DNA from 2 places in the Ruminococcus sp. 5_1_39BFAA genome. Region 1 is predicted to be linked to the other one. Evidence: predicted binding sites of a transcription regulator. Region 1 holds the regulator's gene; the other holds the start of a gene.
The links. Region 1 encodes HrcA, which represses chaperone genes, less so after heat shock. Its sites were predicted from a motif close to TGTTAGCACTCNNNNNNNNNGAGTGCTAACA; they were not measured.
Positions count from the first base shown of each region.

Region 2: ACESZH_RS05435 (Hsp20/alpha crystallin family protein) is a predicted target of HrcA. The motif match lies at 6,387-6,417, and genes of this name have one in related genera.

Region 1 is NZ_CAXSVO010000014.1:65,790-74,535, reverse strand. Features, by position in the region: gene ACESZH_RS14860 (phosphatase PAP2 family protein) at 1-125, opposite strand, end outside; gene ACESZH_RS14855 (AEC family transporter) at 204-1,118, opposite strand; gene dnaJ (molecular chaperone DnaJ) at 1,255-2,439, opposite strand; gene dnaK (molecular chaperone DnaK) at 2,537-4,405, opposite strand; gene grpE (nucleotide exchange factor GrpE) at 4,520-5,197, opposite strand; gene hrcA (heat-inducible transcriptional repressor HrcA) at 5,214-6,254, opposite strand; gene uvrB (excinuclease ABC subunit UvrB) at 6,493-8,481, opposite strand.
Region 2 is NZ_CAXSVO010000003.1:103,666-112,411, reverse strand. Features, by position in the region: gene ACESZH_RS05470 (multicopper oxidase domain-containing protein) at 1-1,858, shown strand, start outside; gene ACESZH_RS05465 (aldo/keto reductase) at 2,022-3,170, shown strand; gene ACESZH_RS05460 (DnaJ C-terminal domain-containing protein) at 3,501-4,457, shown strand; gene ACESZH_RS05455 (MerR family transcriptional regulator) at 4,500-5,291, opposite strand; gene ACESZH_RS05450 (methyltransferase domain-containing protein) at 5,444-5,743, shown strand; gene ACESZH_RS05445 (hypothetical protein) at 5,679-6,134, shown strand; gene ACESZH_RS05440 (hypothetical protein) at 6,196-6,324, shown strand; gene ACESZH_RS05435 (Hsp20/alpha crystallin family protein) at 6,559-6,996, shown strand; gene ACESZH_RS05430 (co-chaperone GroES) at 7,233-7,517, shown strand; gene groL (chaperonin GroEL) at 7,540-8,746, shown strand, end outside.

The DNA.
Region 1 (8,746 bases):
CTGTCCCCGGTAAACGCACTGCTGCCCCAGTATATCAAACAGTTTGCAGCCAGAATGGTAAGAAGCGGGATAATCTCCCATTTAGGAAGATATTTTTCCCAAAAACTCTTTTTTTGAAGATCCAACGAAAGCCTCCTTTATAATGCAAAGAACCTGCCGGTGCACACTGCGCCGGAATGCGGTTGCGTCAGCAGCCATCTTCCTTAACATAAAAAAGCAACTACCAGCGGAATTGTGATCAAAGACAGGATCGTGCTGAGGATAATACCCTTTGAAAGCATTTGTCCGTCTCCCCCAGTCTCTTCCACACGCATCAGAGGAAGGTTTGCCACAGGTACTGCTGCCATCAGAACCATCACACCGTAAATGTTTTCATCATGAACAAACAATTTAAGGATCATTCCAATGACCACAGGCACTGCAAGAAAGCGCAGTACAATAAACAGATACAGCTTTCCCTCGGTAAAAATCTCTTTCAGGTTACTTCCTGCCAGTGAAATTCCGATCACCACCATAGCCAGAAAGGTGGTGGTGTCTGCCATATAATTGATACTGGATGTGAGCACTTCCGGAATAGTCGGACGCAGCAGAAACAAAATCAGTGTTACTACTATAGAAAGGTTTCCCATATTAAGGAAGTTCTTCCATGAAAAATGGCTGTTTTCCTTGTCCGCAAGGTGGATTCCGTATGTATAAAAGATCAGGTTAAAATACGTGTTTACCACAGCCACGTAAATCACCGCCTGGTCTCCCAGAACTGCTGCAGTCAAAGGGATTCCTATAAATCCGGTATTTCCGAAAAGGCACATCATTGCATAGTGATTTTTCCATTTTTCTTCCACTTTTAAACATCTTGGAAAAATCCATGATACAGCCAGAAGGATGCAGTACATGACAGCGCCCGCAAGCACAGCCAAAAGAATCTTCTCATTTGTCACCGTGTCATCCACAGTAAAAACGCTTCGGATCAGAATTGCCGGATTGCAGATATTGACCACCAATGCAGAAATACCTTTCGATACTCCTGCAGGAATGATATTTTTCCTGCAGGCAGCATAGCCTGTCAAAATCAATATAAAAATTATCATCATCTGTTGAAGTACGATCCCTGCGCTCATCTGTTCCCTCTCTGTGTCATTGAATCATCACTGTTTTTTCCTGCAGTTTGCCACTATTCTCTAATATACAATAAGAAGCAAAAAAAGAAAAGAGGATATCTCCTCTTTTCTTATATTCTTTTTTTTCTTTTGCAGCCTATTCCTCGAAGGTTTCCTTCAGCTTATCCATAAAGCTTTTTTTCTTTTTCTCGGTTTTTTCTCCGTTTTCTCCCTTTCCGCTCTCAGACGGACGGTTGCCGCAGGCCTCATCAAACCGGCGGAGTGCTTCCTTTGCCTCCTCATTTAATCCGGTTGGAACCTGTACCACCAGGGTCACATAATGGTCGCCTCTGATATTTTTATTTCGAAGGGAAGGAACGCCTTTTCCTTTCAGGCGGATTCTGGTATCGGTCTGGGTGCCAGGCTTCACTTCGTATGCAACCTCACCGTCAACAGTGCTGATGCGTACCTCACCGCCCAATGCTGCCTGAGCAAAGGTAAGAGGTGCTGTGGAATAAATATTCATATCCTGTCTCTGGAAAATAGGATGGCGTGCAACATTTACCTCTACCAGCAGATCGCCTCTTGGTCCGCCGTTTGTGCCCGGCTCTCCTTTTTCCCTGATCCGTATACTCTGTCCGTTATCAATACCTGCCGGAACAGATACCTGGATTTTCTTTCTGCTGGAGGTATATCCGGTTCCCCGGCAGCTCGTACATTTATCCTTAATGATCTTTCCGGTTCCATAACAATCAGGGCAGGTCTGCACATTACGCACCATGCCAAACATAGACTGCTGTGTGTACACGATCTGGCCTTCGCCGTTGCACTTCGGACAGGTAACAGGAGAAGTTCCAGGTTTTGCCCCGGTTCCGTGACAAGTGCTGCACTCGTCCTTCAGGGTGATCTCCAGCTCTTTTTCGCAGCCGAAAACAGCCTCCTCAAAGGTAATATTTATGCGCGCGCGAAGATTAGCCCCTTTGGAGGGAGCATTATTAGGACGTCTGCGGCTTCCGCCGCCAAATAAATCGCCGAACAGGTCTCCGAAAATGTCTCCCATGTCGGCACCGGAAAAGTCAAAACCGCCGAAGCCGCCGGCTCCGCCCCCGCCATTTTCAAAGGCCGCATGACCGAACTGGTCATACTGTTTTCTCTTCTCAGGGTCGCTTAAAACACCGTAAGCCTCTGTAGCTTCCTTAAATTTCGCCTCTGCTTCTTTATCGCCTGGATTTACGTCCGGGTGGTATTTTTTGGCTAACTGGCGATATGCTTTTTTCAGCGCAGCATCGTCGGCGTTCTTGGGAACGCCCAGGACTTCATAGTAATCTCTTTTATCAGCCATGATTATGATTCCTATCTTTTTATGTTAATAGTAAGACTTCCAGCCGTCATGTCTTTGACGGCCGGAAATCCTGAGTTTCACATTTTAAAGATCAGCTTTATACCTCTTTATAATCAGCATCTACCACATCATCTCCGTAGCCTGCTTCATTTCCTCCCATGTTCGGGTCCGGGCCAGCCTGGCCTGCGCCGCCCTGCGGATTCTGTGCTTCATACATCTTTGCGAAAAGCTTCTGTGCGCTCTCCATCATCTTTTCCTGTGCTGCTTTGATCTCAGCAACCTGGGAATCAGTGAGGTCTTCTGCATTTGTGTATTTTGCAAGAAGGTCTTTTAATGCGTTCAGGTCACCCTCTACGGCAGCCTTATCACCAGCATCCAGCTTATCTCCGGCTTCCTTCAGTGCGTTCTCAACCTGGAATACCATGGAGTCAGCGTTGTTCTTGGTGTCGATTGCTTCTTTACGTTTCTTATCCTGTGCCTCAAACTCAGCAGCTTCTTTTACAGCCTTGTCAATCTCAGCATCGGACATGTTAGAACCTGCAGTGATGGTGATGTGCTGTTCTTTTCCTGTTCCAAGATCTTTTGCGGATACATTTACAATACCGTTTGCGTCGATATCGAAGGTAACCTCAATCTGCGGAACGCCACGACGTGCTGGCGGGATTCCATCCAGACGGAACTGTCCCAGAGACTTGTTGTCTCTTGCAAACTGACGCTCACCCTGTACTACGTTGATATCAACGGCTGTCTGATTGTCTGCTGCTGTGGAGAAGATCTGGCTCTTCTTAGTCGGAATAGTTGTATTTCTCTCGATCAGACGGGTTGCAATACCGCCCATTGTCTCGATGGACAGAGACAGCGGAGTAACATCCAGAAGAAGGATATCGCCTGCGCCAGCCTCGCCGGAAAGCTTGCCGCCCTGTACGGAAGCGCCAAGTGCAACGCACTCATCCGGATTCAGGGATTTGCTCGGCTCTTTGCCTGTAAGCTGTCTTACCTTATCCTGTACAGCCGGGATACGTGTGGAACCACCTACCAGAAGTACCTGGCCCAGCTCGGAAGCAGTCAGTCCTGCATCGGACAGCGCACGGCGAACCGGCTCTGCTGTTTTCTCTACCAGGTCATGTGTCAGCTCATCGAACTTTGCTCTGGTAAGGTTCATGTCAAAGTGCTTCGGTCCCTCAGCAGTAGCAGTGATGAATGGCAGGTTGATGTTTGTGGTGGTTGCGGAGGAAAGCTCTTTCTTTGCTTTCTCTGCTGCTTCTTTTAATCTCTGAAGCGCCATCTTGTCATTGCTTAAGTCAACGCCTTCTGTTCTCTTGAACTCAGAAAGCATGTAGTCTGTAATTCTCTGGTCAAAGTCATCGCCGCCCAGACGGTTGTTTCCGGCAGTAGCCAGAACCTCGATAACGCCGTCACCAATTTCAATAATGGAAACATCGAAGGTACCACCGCCAAGGTCGTATACCATGATCTTCTGCTCTTTTTCATTGTCAAGGCCGTATGCAAGGGCCGCTGCGGTAGGCTCGTTGATGATACGTTTTACATCAAGTCCAGCAATCTTTCCGGCATCCTTGGTAGCCTGACGCTGAGCATCATTGAAGTATGCAGGAACTGTGATAACAGCCTCTGTAACGGACTCGCCAAGATATCCTTCTGCGTCTTTTTTCAGCTTCTGCAGGATCATTGCGGAGATTTCCTGCGGAGAGTATTTTTTGTCGTCAATCTTTACGCGGTAGTCAGATCCCATCTCACGTTTAATGGAGGAGATGGTTTTGTCTGCGTTTGTAACTGCCTGACGTTTTGCAGGCTCACCTACCAGACGCTCTCCTGTCTTTGTGAAAGCGACAACAGACGGTGTTGTTCTGGAGCCTTCTGTATTTGCGATAACGGTGGGCTGTCCGCCCTCCATAACTGCCACACAACTGTTTGTAGTACCTAAGTCAATACCAATAATTTTTCCCATGATAAATTTCCTCCTATATTAATAAAACCTGTGATATATTTTAGATGATTCTTCGGAAGTCCGATTCACTAAACTCGCCTCTCCCTTCGGTCGGCCTCGTTAAGTTACTTTCGGTCAATTCGCAACCTTCACCATGCTGTGGCGGACTACGAAATCTTTGTAGGTGTAACCCTTCTGGAATTCCTCCACGATTACATTATCGCCTGCCTCTTCATCATCCACATGCATAACTGCATTGTGTAAGTTCGGGTCGAACTCTTTTCCCACTGCTTCGATCGGTTTCACACCCATCTCATCCAGTGCGGTCATAAGCTGTTTGTAGATCATCTTCATGCCGTCGGCAAATGCGTCTTCCTCCGGTGCCTGTGCAAGCCCTCTCTCAAAGCTGTCCACAACAGGAAGGATCTTCTCTACAATATCCTTAGCGCCAATGATATACATGCTGGCTTTTTCTTTCTCCGTACGTTTACGGAAATTATCGAATTCTGCCATGCTTCTTTTCAGCCTATCCGTAAGCTCTTCAATCTGCTGTTCAAATTTGTCTTTTTCTTTTTTCTTTTTGCCAAAGAAGGATGTTTTTGATTTTCCCTCTGGTGCCTTAGCTGAATCTTCTTCGGAATCCTTTTCAGACTCTTCGGCACTTTCTGCCGCATTTTCCTCAGAGCATTCTTCCTGAACCGGTTCCTTCATTGTGTCGGCCGTATTCGCTGCCTCGTCATCCTGTCCGTCAGATACCGGAATATCAACTGCCTCCTCCTGCACTTCAGGTTCTTTTTTTGTTTCTTCTGACACGCTTTCTACCGCCTTTCTATGTTTTCTTATTTACAATTTCATCAAGCTGGACCTTTAATTTCTTCAAACTGTCTACCACATTCTCATAATCCATTCTCTTTGGACCAATGATTCCGATAGTTCCGTGCATTCCCTCTCCCAATTCGTAGGTAGCGGTAACCACACTGCAGTCCTTCATAGTACGCACTGGAACTTCATCTCCAATGTAGACCTGGATCCCGGTATTTCCTGAGTCCGCCATTTCCTCGCGTACCATGTTTAAAAGTTCCTTCTTTTCCTCAAAAGTGGAAATCAGCTCGCTGGCTCTTGTTTTGTCTGCAAGCTCAGGATACTTGAAAATGTTAGTAGTACCTGACGTATATACTTCCATATCTTCCTCATCCACCTGAATGGTTGCCGCAACAGCGTCCAGAACCGTCGCAACCACACCGCTGTGGATTCCCGCCTGTTCCTTCAGTCTGGCGATCATGCCAAGATTGATATCCTGAATGGGAATGCCATTTAAGTTGGTATTCAGAAGAAGATTCAATTTCAGGATTGTCTGGTCGTCCATTTCCTCATCAAGATTGATAATCTGGTTACGGACAACGTTGCCTTCACAGACAACCACCGCTATAAGCTGCTGAGGGCTGACCCGTGAAAGCTGAATGAACTTCAGGCGGCTTCCGCTGTACTGAGGAACGGTGACCATGGTAGCATAATTCGTATTGGCTGCAAGCACTTTCGCAACCTGCTTTAATACCTTTTCCATTTTATCCGTTTTCTCAATCATCATGTCGCGGATCTCTGCGATTTCCGCTTCCTTTTCCCTGGTAAGCTCATCCACATAAAGGCGATAGCCTTTATCAGACGGAATTCTTCCAGCCGAAGTGTGAGGCTGCACAATGTAGCCCATGTCCGTCAGGTCGGACATTTCGTTTCGGATGGTTGCTGAGCTGACATTTAAATCCGGATACTTGGAAATCGTCCTGGAACCAACCGGCTCACCTGTCTCCATATAAGTTTTGATGATTGCTTTTAATATTTTCCTTTTGCGCTCATCTAATACTTCATCCATGAAATGTCTGCTCCTTTCTTTTAGAATTCCTTTTGTTAGCACTCATTTTATTGGAGTGCTAACATTTATGATGTTAAGATACACCTCTTCCATGGATTTGTCAATATTATTTACAATTTTTTTCTGTGAAATTTTCATGTTTTTACCAAAAAAGGAGTTCCAGATTAAAAAGTACAGGCTCTCTTCCGCTTTTTTAATCCACCGTCTCGGAAAACCTGTACTTTTTTACACACTATATTTATTCTTCTAATTCCGCAAGATTCTTCTTTAATTCTATCATCTTGTCTCGCAGCTCGGCTGCCTGCTCGAAATTCAGATCTGCAGCGGCAGCGCGCATCTGCTTTTCCACCTGTGAAATCAGTTTTGTAAGCTCCTTTTTGTCCATGGATTCCGGATCTTTTTTCAGCTTGATCTCAGTCTCCGCAACTGCCTTGGACACAGCGATCAGGTCACGCACTGCTTTTTTGATGGTGGTAGGAGTAATTCCATGTTCCTTATTATATGCTTCCTGAATGGCGCGGCGCCTGTTTGTCTCATCAATCGCATTTCTCATGGAATCTGTCATATTGTCGGCGTACATAATGACATGCCCCTCACTGTTTCTGGCCGCACGACCAATAGTCTGGATCAGGGATGTCTCCGAACGCAAAAAGCCTTCTTTATCTGCATCCAGAATCGCCACCAGCGTAATCTCCGGGATATCCAGACCTTCACGAAGCAGATTGATACCCACCAGCACATCAAATACATCCAACCGCATATCGCGGATGATTTCCGCACGTTCCAGCGTATCAATGTCTGAGTGAAGGTACCGCACACGAATGCCGATGTCCTTCATATATTCTGTCAGATCCTCTGCCATTCTCTTTGTGAGGGTGGTAATGAGAATCTTATGTTTCTTCTCCACCTCTTTATTTACTTCGCCCACTAAATCGTCAATCTGCCCTTCTACCGGACGCACCTCCACTTTTGGATCAAGTAGCCCGGTAGGACGGATGATCTGCTCCGCACGCAGAAGCTCATGGTCATGCTCATATTCACCCGGTGTGGCGGAAACAAAGAGTACCTGATCCAGCTTTTTTTCAAACTCCTCAAAGCTTAATGGACGGTTATCTTTTGCCGAAGGAAGACGGAAGCCGTAATCTACCAGCGTCTGCTTTCTGCTCTGGTCCCCGGCGTACATGCCGCCCACCTGAGGTACCGTCTTATGGGACTCGTCTATGATCAAAAGGAAATCATCTCCGAAATAATCAAGCAGCGTATACGGCGGCTGCCCCGGCTCCAACCCGGCCAGATGCCTGGAATAATTCTCAATGCCGGAGCAGAATCCTGTTTCCTTCATCATCTCAATGTCAAAATTAGTCCGCTCCGAAATCCTCTGTGCCTCCAGAAGCTTGTCCTCACTTTTAAAATATTCCACGCGCTCCTTTAACTCTTCCTCAATGGCCCCTGCTGCGCGGAGTATCTGGTCCATCGGCACAACATAATGGGATGCCGGAAATATGCCCACATGTGAAACCTCACATTTGATCTCGCCGGTAAGCACATCAATCTCTGTGAGCCTATCTATTTCGTCTCCGAAAAACTCCACCCGCACAGCGCAGTCCGTATAGTTGGCAGGATATATCTCCAGCGTATCTCCCCGCACACGGAAGGTACTTCTGTGGAAATCCATTTCATTTCGGGTGTACTGAATGTCAATAAGCTGCCGGATAACCTCATCCCGGTCCTTCTCCATTCCCGGCCGCAGGGAGATCATCATATCCTGGAATTCCTTCGGTGAACCCAAGCCATAGATGCAGGATACAGAGGACACGATGATCACGTCCTTTCGCTCCGACATAGCAGCCGTCGCGGAGAGACGCAGTTTGTCGATTTCATCATTGACGGCGGAATCCTTCGCGATATATGTGTCCGAGGAGGGGACGTAGGCTTCGGGTTGGTAGTAGTCGTAGTAGGACACAAAATACTCAACGGCATTCTCAGGGAAGTATTCTTTGAATTCGCTGTACAACTGCGCCGCCAGCGTCTTGTTATGTGCCAAAATCAATGTTGGTTTGTTCAACTGGGCGATGACATTCGCCATGGTGAAAGTCTTGCCAGAGCCCGTAACCCCTAGTAAAGTCTGGCATTGGTTGCCTTCCTGGAAGCCTTTGACGAGGGCCTCAATGGCCTGCGGCTGGTCGCCGGTAGGGACATATTCTGAGTGTAATTTGAATGTTTCCATAGTCAAATACTCCTTGTTATGATTAGTATTAACCTGAAAATTCGTGTAATTTTTGAGGAAAATTCGTGTAAAAGAGGCTCGCTCCTCTGGCAAAAATGGTCATTACACGAATTAAGTCATAATTTTCATTTTCATTGACACCGCAATATCCACGAATACGAAACAACACACGGGATCACGAAATGAATAAAAATAACTTTTATTTGCACAAAAGAACATTTGTTCTACTCACAATTCTATCAGATGTTATAATTGATTACAAGTA
Region 2 (8,746 bases), on a different contig from region 1:
TGACCATCTGTATGCCAACGCACATCAGCTGCACGGAGTATTCGGTGCGTTGATAATAGAGGAGGCAGGCGCCACCTTCCACAATATACGAAATGGAAAAGAACTGCGCTTTGGAACTCAGGCAGTCATCCGAAGGAGAGACGGCACATCCTTCCGTGAGTTTGCGCTTTTTGTCCACGATTTTGCCTTTCTATTTGATAAGGACGGAAAACCTCTGAATCCTCCGGAGGTTCCGGGTTCTCATGATGATCCGGGAGTGATGGGGATCAACTACCGTGCGGAGCCCATGAGGGAAAGGCTGAAAAAGCATGAGGACCCGGCTTATATTTTCAGCTCCTTTGTGCATGGCGACCCGGCAACGCCTGTTTTGGAAACCTATCCGGGAGACGAGATCATGATCCGGCTGATTGATGGTGCCCATGAGGAGCAGCATGTGTTTAATGTAACCGGAATGTCATGGAGAAAGGAATTGGCAGATGAGCAGTCACCGCTGGCTGCGTCCCAGACGATTGGTGTCTCGGAGGCATTTAACTTAAATATCAAAGAGCCCTATCAGGCAGGCGATTATCTGTACTATTTCGGCGGCACTGACGATGTATGGCTTGGACTTTGGGGAATCATCCGGGCTTATGATAAATATCAGAAGCATTTAAAGCCCCTTTGCAAAGGAAAGGATATGCTTTGTCCCCTTCCACCGTGCCCGGGAAAGGATGACGTGGTAAGGCGGTATGAAGTGGCTGCGGTTCAGACTGATTTGGTATATAACCGATATGGGGATCATGACCCGGACGGACTGATCTTTGTCCCGCTGGAGGATGTGGATCTGGTATTTGCCGGGAAATATAAGCCGAAGCCATTGATATTGCGCGCAAATGTGGGAGACTGGCTGGAGGTTACGCTGCATAATGTATGGAATCCGGACCATCCGGTACCCTATTTCGATTATCCAAGGGTGCCGCTGGACTTCCGGCACAAGCCCTCTAACAGGGTTTCTCTGAATCCTCAGTTTCTTCAGTATGACCCGGTCAGCGATTCGGGGATCAATGTGGGATACAACCCAAAAGAGCAGACAGTTGGGCCCGGTGAGAGCAAGCGTTATCTCTGGAAGGCTGACCGTGAATACGGAGCATGTATTTTGCAGTCCTTTGGGGATATGCGAAATCACAGGTATCACGGACTGTTTGGAGCTGTGATCGTAGAGCCTGCAGGAGCAAGCTGGTACGAGAATTTTACGGGAAAAAGGAATACTTTTGCGGAGCAGGCGGTGATCACGGCACCGGGAACAGAAAGCTTCCGGGAATATGTACTGTTTATCCAGAACGGAATCCGTCTTTTGGATGCGCAGGGCAATCTCATCCAGACTGCGGCTGCGAACAGCGAGGAGCCCGTTGATCCGGAGGATACAGGAGAAAAGGGTTACAACTATCGTTCAGAGCGGTTTGCAAACCGTCTTAAGAGGGATTCGCGGGTGTGGAAGGTGTTCAGCAGCAGGATCCACGGTGATCCCGCCACACCGATATGGAAAGCCTATTCCGGTGACCGGGTGATTTTCCGGACCATGATGCCAGCGGATAAACCCAGAAATGTGTCGTTGACGATTCATGGGCATTTGTGGAGAGAACAGCCGAACGATGCGTTCTCAAGAGAGATTCCCCTCCAGGGAGGGATCAGTGTGGGCAATCGCTTTGACATGGAGCTGAAAGGCGGCGCCTCCTGTCCGGGAGATTATCTGTACCGCTCCGGAAGCCTGGGATGGGATGTGGAATCCGGCATGTGGGGAATCTTCCGTGTGATGAAACGCTCCATCCGGTGCAGGTGCAAGGATGCGTGCGGAAGAATCTTAAGATGCATTAGATAAAGAAGGGATAACGAAAAACGGGGAGCTGCTGCAGCTCCCCATTTTTCACTGGCGCTGTTTACATGAAAGCAGATAAATGGTACAGTAGTAAAGGAAAAATGTACGGCTTTATGCGCTAAAGCAATTCATACAAAACGATCATGAAAAAAAGGAGAAATCAACTATGAATTACCGTGATTTGGGAAACACTGGTTTAAAGGTAAGCGAGATTGGCATGGGATGTGAAGGCTTTGGGGAAAATAACTGCGAAAATGCGCAGCTTCTGTTTGATACGGCGGAAGAAAGCGGCATTAACTATTTTGACCTTTATACATCTGATCCTGCAATACGAGCCAGCGTGGGAAAGGCACTGAAGGGAAGAAGAGACAAGTTTATCATTCAGGCGCATATCTGTTCCATATGGAAAAACGGACAGTATAAGCGAACACGGGATATTGAGGAGGTAAAAGCAGGCTTTCAGGAATTGCTTGCTCTTTTGCAGACAGATCATATTGAGGTGGGAATGATCCACTACGTGGATTCCATGAAAGACTGGGAAAACATTGCAAACGGCCCGGTGCTGCAGTATGTGCGGGACCTGAAAAAAGCAGGAGTGATCCGGCATATAGGAATGAGCAGCCATAATCCCAGAGTTGCACTGGAGGCGGTAAGAAGCGGTGCCATCGAGGTTCTTATGTTTAGTGTGAATCCCTGCTATGATCTGCAGCCTGCCAGTGAGGATGTGGAAGAACTGTGGCAGGAAAAGAATTATGAGGCCCCTTTGGTGAACATGGATCCGGAACGTCAGGAGCTGTATGAGGTCTGTCAGCGTATGGGAGTGGGGATCACCGTGATGAAGGCTTTCGGGGGCGGCGACCTGCTGGACGGAGCATTGTCACCAGCCGGAAAAGCCCTGACTGTGAACCAGTGCCTGCATTACGCGCTCACCCGTCCCGGAGTGTCAACCGTTCTTGCCGGAGCCCATTCCGTAGAACAGCTTAAAACCAGTCTTGCCTATGAAGATGCCCCTGATGAAGAAAAGGATTACGCTCTGGCATTTGCCGCGTTCCCGAAAATCAGTTGGAAAGGTCACTGCATGTATTGCAGCCATTGTGCGCCCTGTCCAAAGAAGATAGACGTTGCAGATGTGACAAAGTTTTTGAATCTGGCAAAGGCGCAGAAGGAAGTGCCGGAAACTGTCCGTGAGCACTATGAAGTCCTGGCTCATCATGCAGGAGAGTGTATACAGTGTGGTTCCTGTGAGACACGGTGCCCCTTTGGTGTTCCCATTATGGAAAACATGAAGGCGGCAAAGGAGATTTTCGGAAAATAGGCTTACTGTTTTGCAAGCCGGACAAGCCTGCAAAAGTAAACATTTCACATATAGTTCACAAATGAATTAGCACTCGCACTTGACAAGTGCTAAAAATGGAGTTATTATAGTACAAGTAGAACAAAAGAAGCTGAGTGCTTACCCTGCAATCCCGAAAAAGAACCAAAGAAACCGGAAGCAGAAAAAGAAATACATTGCCATGGAGGGTTAATTGGCACCTCTTTATATATGGGACTGCATGATTACAAAATGTAACATGCAGTCTTTTTATTTCAAAGGAAAGTAATCCATCAGGAGAATTGCAGAAAATTTGTGAAAGGAGAATGACGTATGGGAGCAAAAAGAGACTACTATGAAGTTTTGGGAGTAAATAGAAATGCAGATGAAGCGACCATTAAAAAGGCATACCGTAAGCTGGCAAAAAAATATCACCCAGATACAAATAAAGGAAATACTGCCGCAGAGGAGAAATTCAGAGAAGTGACAGAAGCCTATGAGGTATTAGGGGATGCGGAAAAGAGAAAAATGTACGATCAGTTTGGAAACGCCGCATTTGACGGCACTATGGGTGCCGGAGATGCTGGATATCAGTCAGCAGGAAACAATGGAGGAAGCTACCGGGAATTCCATTTTGAAGGCGGAAATATGGATGACCTGTTCAAAGAATTCTTCGGAGACGGATTCGGAGGAACAGGCAGCTTCCACAGCGGCTTTCAGGGGGGCTTTGGCACAGGAGGAAGCGGCTTCGGCACCGGCGCAAGAGGCGCAGACATTACGGCATCCCTGCAGGTGAGCTTTGAGGAAGCTGTCTTCGGATGTGATAAGGTGATCTCTTTCCAGGATGAGAATGGTCGTGCCCAGTCTATAAAGGTCCACATCCCTGCAGGCATTGACAATGGAAAGAAGATCCGACTGAAGGGAAAAGGCAGAGAAGGTCTTTATGGCGGTGAGACAGGGGATCTTTTACTTGAAATCTCAGTTGCGCCGAAAGACGGATACGAAAGGAAAGGCAACGACATTTACACAAGTGTACAGATCCCCTACACAACCGCAGTTTTTGGCGGAGAAGCCCTGGTACCCACCCTTTACGGAAATGTTAGCTGCCGCATCAAGGCAGGAACCCAGTCCGGCTCCAAGATCCGGCTCAGGGGAAAAGGTGTTGCCTCCATGAATAATCCTTCCGTAAAAGGGGATGAATACGTAACCGTACAGATCCAGGTCCCTCGGACACTGAACGCGGCCGCGCAGCAAAAGCTGAGGGAATACAAGGCGGCTGCAGGATTATAAAAATGAGAATGAAAACCCAAGATACGGCGTGCGGCTCCCGCTTCAGGGTAACGCCTCCGGTATCTGTATTTCACTGTGCCTGCCGTTTAAATACATCTTATTTAGCAGCATATTGGATATGATGACATTTCTTTTGCTGAACTGAGGAAAGTTTTCAGCAAGAAGCTTTGAGAGATCTGTTTTGGAGGTCAGATCGACCTGCAAACAGAAATATTTGGCTTTGGGAAGGTGAAGTATCCGGCTATCGTTCTCAACTGGGTGAAGAACCTGGACAAAAAAGGAGAACGATGCAGGTGATGCTTCACCGTCAACTAAAATTCCGGCGGGAAATACCGGGACCATATTCAGATCCTGAGCATATTGAAATAAATCCATAGCTGTTTTTTCTTTCTGTAACAGATCATTCCAGTTTCCACAAAATGTTTTTATAAAAAAGTAGCGTTCTTCGATCTCATGTGAGTAAATCCCCTGATGATCGCTGTACTGTTGATTCCGCTCCAGAGCCTCTAAATTGAATTGTGTCAATTCCAGACCAGTCTGCATATCGGCAATTTTTTCCTGCATGACACGTTTGCCGTCCTCAAAGATCTTTCTTCCATCTAATCTGCCATTTTCATCAATATAATGCTTTAGATTTTTCAGAGGTATGCCAAGCTTGATACAGAGGGTAATGGTATCCAGCAGATCAAGCTGCTCCGGCAGGTAATATCTGTATTTGGTCTGCGGATCGATCCATGCCGGCATCAGAATTTTCAGCTTTTCGTAATATCGGATTGAGTTGGCATTTACATTTCTTAGTCTGGCAAATTCATTAATTGTTAGATAATCTTTCATTCACCGTATCTCCTTGTGACATAAAAATCAGCCCATATTTTCTTGACCTTATTATTATAACAAGGTTTATTATAAAAGTAAATGTCTGCGTATACGGCATTACCAGGTAATATGCGACAGAAAGTAAACGATAAGGAAGGTTGGTGAAAAGAATGAATACGTGCAGCTGTGAAAAAGATATGTGGAATATGGTTTATTCTGAGAGTGAGCCGGTTGACCTGAGAAATGTAACGCTTCGTGTAGAACCGCTGTTTGATACATGTTTAAAGATGCTTGCAAGTAAAACAGACAGGGTACTGGACTTTGGATGCGGGACAGGGGATATTCTGTTTCAATATGTCCAGTGCAGCAAAAAAGGTCGGGGTGTTGGCGTTGATGTGGCGGAGAATGGAATCAATTTTGCAAAAAAAGACTGCAAAATTGAGTGGTTACCGGAATGTTCATTTTTTTGAAGGAGATGAAAACTTTCTTGATACCTTTGAGGAAGAACGGTTTGATGGGATTATCCTCTCAAATGTGCTGGATGTTATGACCGAGGATGTGGGATACCATACATTAGTTAATCTGGACCGTGTTTTGTGCGATGGAGGATATTGGTTTATAAAGCTGAATCCATTCTACTCCAAGGAAGAATTGCAGGCCATGAACTATGAAGAAATGGGAGAGCATATGTACGGGGAAAAAGGAATTCTGCATCTGAAGCAGGAATCCACGCCCTATTGGATGAAGGTCTTTGGAGAAGTGGGCGAGGTGGAACGGTACGTGGAATTTCCATATGAATGGCAGCCTGGAATGAACCGTATTTTTCTTGTGAAGAAAAGGAGCAGGAAAAATTGTGCTTGACCTTATTATTCTAATAAGGCTTATGATGAAAAAAAGGATATACAGGAAAGGTGGTATAAATATGGATGCAAATGCAAAAATAAAATTACTTGAGTCAAGATTACAGACGATCACAGCCAGAGGAAAAGACTGTCAGGGAGTGTGCAGAAGAATACAGCGGGATATCAGAAACCTGAAAAAGCAGTTATAGGGTTCGGTTCATCGACAGCTTTTATTCATACACATTTAGCGGACACAGATTCTTCACAAATAAATTAGCACTCGACTCTTGACAGTGCTAACAACATATGTTATAGTACATATAGAACAAAGGAACAGAGCAAAACAAAAAAGTTCAATCCAAAGTTCATTGCACCCTACATTATGGAACTGTTCCATAGTGCTGATGAATAAATAGTTGATTTGATGAAAGGAGAAATGACTTATGTTAATGCCTAGTATTTTTGGAGAAGATTTATTTGATGACCTGATGGATTTTTCATTCCCGAGAACAACCAGAGTTATTCACGGAGGAAACACACAGAATGTGATGAGAACCGATGTGAAGGAGACGGATCAGGGATATGAGCTTGATATCGATCTCCCGGGATTTAAAAAGGAAGATGTTAAGGTACAGTTGAAGAATGGTTACCTGAACATCCAGGCAGCACAGAACAGGAACAACGACCAGAAGGACGAGGATGGAAAATACATCAGAAGAGAACGGTTCTCAGGAGCGGTGAGCCGGAGCTTCTATGTGGGAGAGAAGGTAACAGAAGGTGACATCCACGCGAAGTTTGAGAATGGAATTCTGAAACTGACCCTGCCAAAGGCAGAAAATCGTAAAGTAGAACAGGAAAATTGTATCGCAATTGAAGGCTAACTAACACCGGAGGGCATTTCCATAAGGAGCGTCCTCCACAGGACCGCAGGCTTTGCCGCAGGTTCCTCCTAAAGGTTGGGGCTGTTGTACAGACTGATCAGATCAGATGTACGCAGCCCCCTTATTAAATTTATTCCCGCGGGCAGCGAGACAGGCGCCCGATTTCGCACGAACATATGACTTTGAAAAAAGCATGGATTTTATACAGTGATCATTGGAAAGGCATGGTGAAAAAAATGACGATAAAACCATTGGGAAATAGAGTTGTACTGCAGCAGAAGAAAGCAGAGGAAACAACAAGATCAGGAATCCTCATCCCGGACAGCGCAAAGGAAAAACCGCAGGAAGCGCTTGTGGTAGCAGTGGGACCGGGAAAATATACAGATGGGAAATTGACGGCTGTTTCCGTTAAGGAAGGGGACGCGGTTATCTATAAAGAATATGCAGGTACGACCATCAAGATTGGAGACGAAGAATATACCATTGTCTCTGAGGACGATATTATCGCAAAAGTAGAATGATCAGGAAAGAAGGATAAGGATTATGGCGAAAGATATTAATTTTAACGAAGATGCAAGAAAGAAAATGGAAGCAGGTGTGAACAAGCTTACGGATACAGTAAAGATCACTTTGGGACCGAAAGGACGGAATGTGGTTCTGGATAAATCTTATGGAACCCCTCTGATCACTAATGACGGCGTAACCATTGCAAAGGAAATCGAACTGGAAGACCGCTATGAGAATATGGGCGCGCAGTTGGTAAAGGAAGCGGCCACAAAGACTAATGATGTTGCCGGAGATGGAACCACCACCGCAACAGTTCTGACACAGGCTATGGTCAATGAAGGCATGAAAAATATCGCTGCCGGGGCAAATCCCATCATTCTGAGAAGGGGAATGAAAAAAGCTGCAGATTCTGTGGAAAGATCTATTATGGGCATGAGCCATCCGGTTACAGGCAAAGATCATATTGCAAGAGTAGCTGCAGTTTCTTCCGGAAGCGATGAAGTGGGGCAGATGATCGCGGACGCCATGGAAAAGGTTGGAGAGAACGGCGTTATTACCATCGAAGAATCCAAGACCATGAATACGGAAATTGAAGTCGTGGAAGGAATGCAGTTTGACAAAGGCTATCTTTCCGGATATATGTGCAATGACAAAGAGAAAATGACGGCAAATATGGAAAAGCCGTACATCCTGATCACAGACAAAAAGATTTCCAATATCAAGGATATTCTGCCGCTGCTCGAGCAGATCATGCAGGCAGGAAGCAGACTGCTTATCATCGCGGAGGATGTTGAGGGCGAGGCTCTTACCACATTGATCCTGAATAAATTAAGAGGAACTCTGGATGTTGTGGCAGTAAAGGCTCCGGGATATGGAGACAGCAGGAAGGAAATGCTGGAGGATATCGCGATCCTGACAGGCGGGCAGGCGATCCTGGACGACCTTGGAATACAGTTGAAGGATGTTACCATGAATATGCTTGGACGTGCCGCGTCCGCAAAGGTGACAAAGGACGATACGGTTATTGTTGGCGGAGAGGGCAAAAAATCAAAGATCAATGATCGCGTAAACCTCATCCGCAGACAGGCTGCAGAAACGACCTCCGAATATGATAAAGAAAAGCTTGTGGAACGTATCGCAAAACTGAGCGGCGGTGTGGCAGTCATTAAGATCGGCGCTGCTACGGAAACAGAAATGAAGGAAGCAAAATACCGTCTTGAGGATGCGCTGAATGCAACCAGGG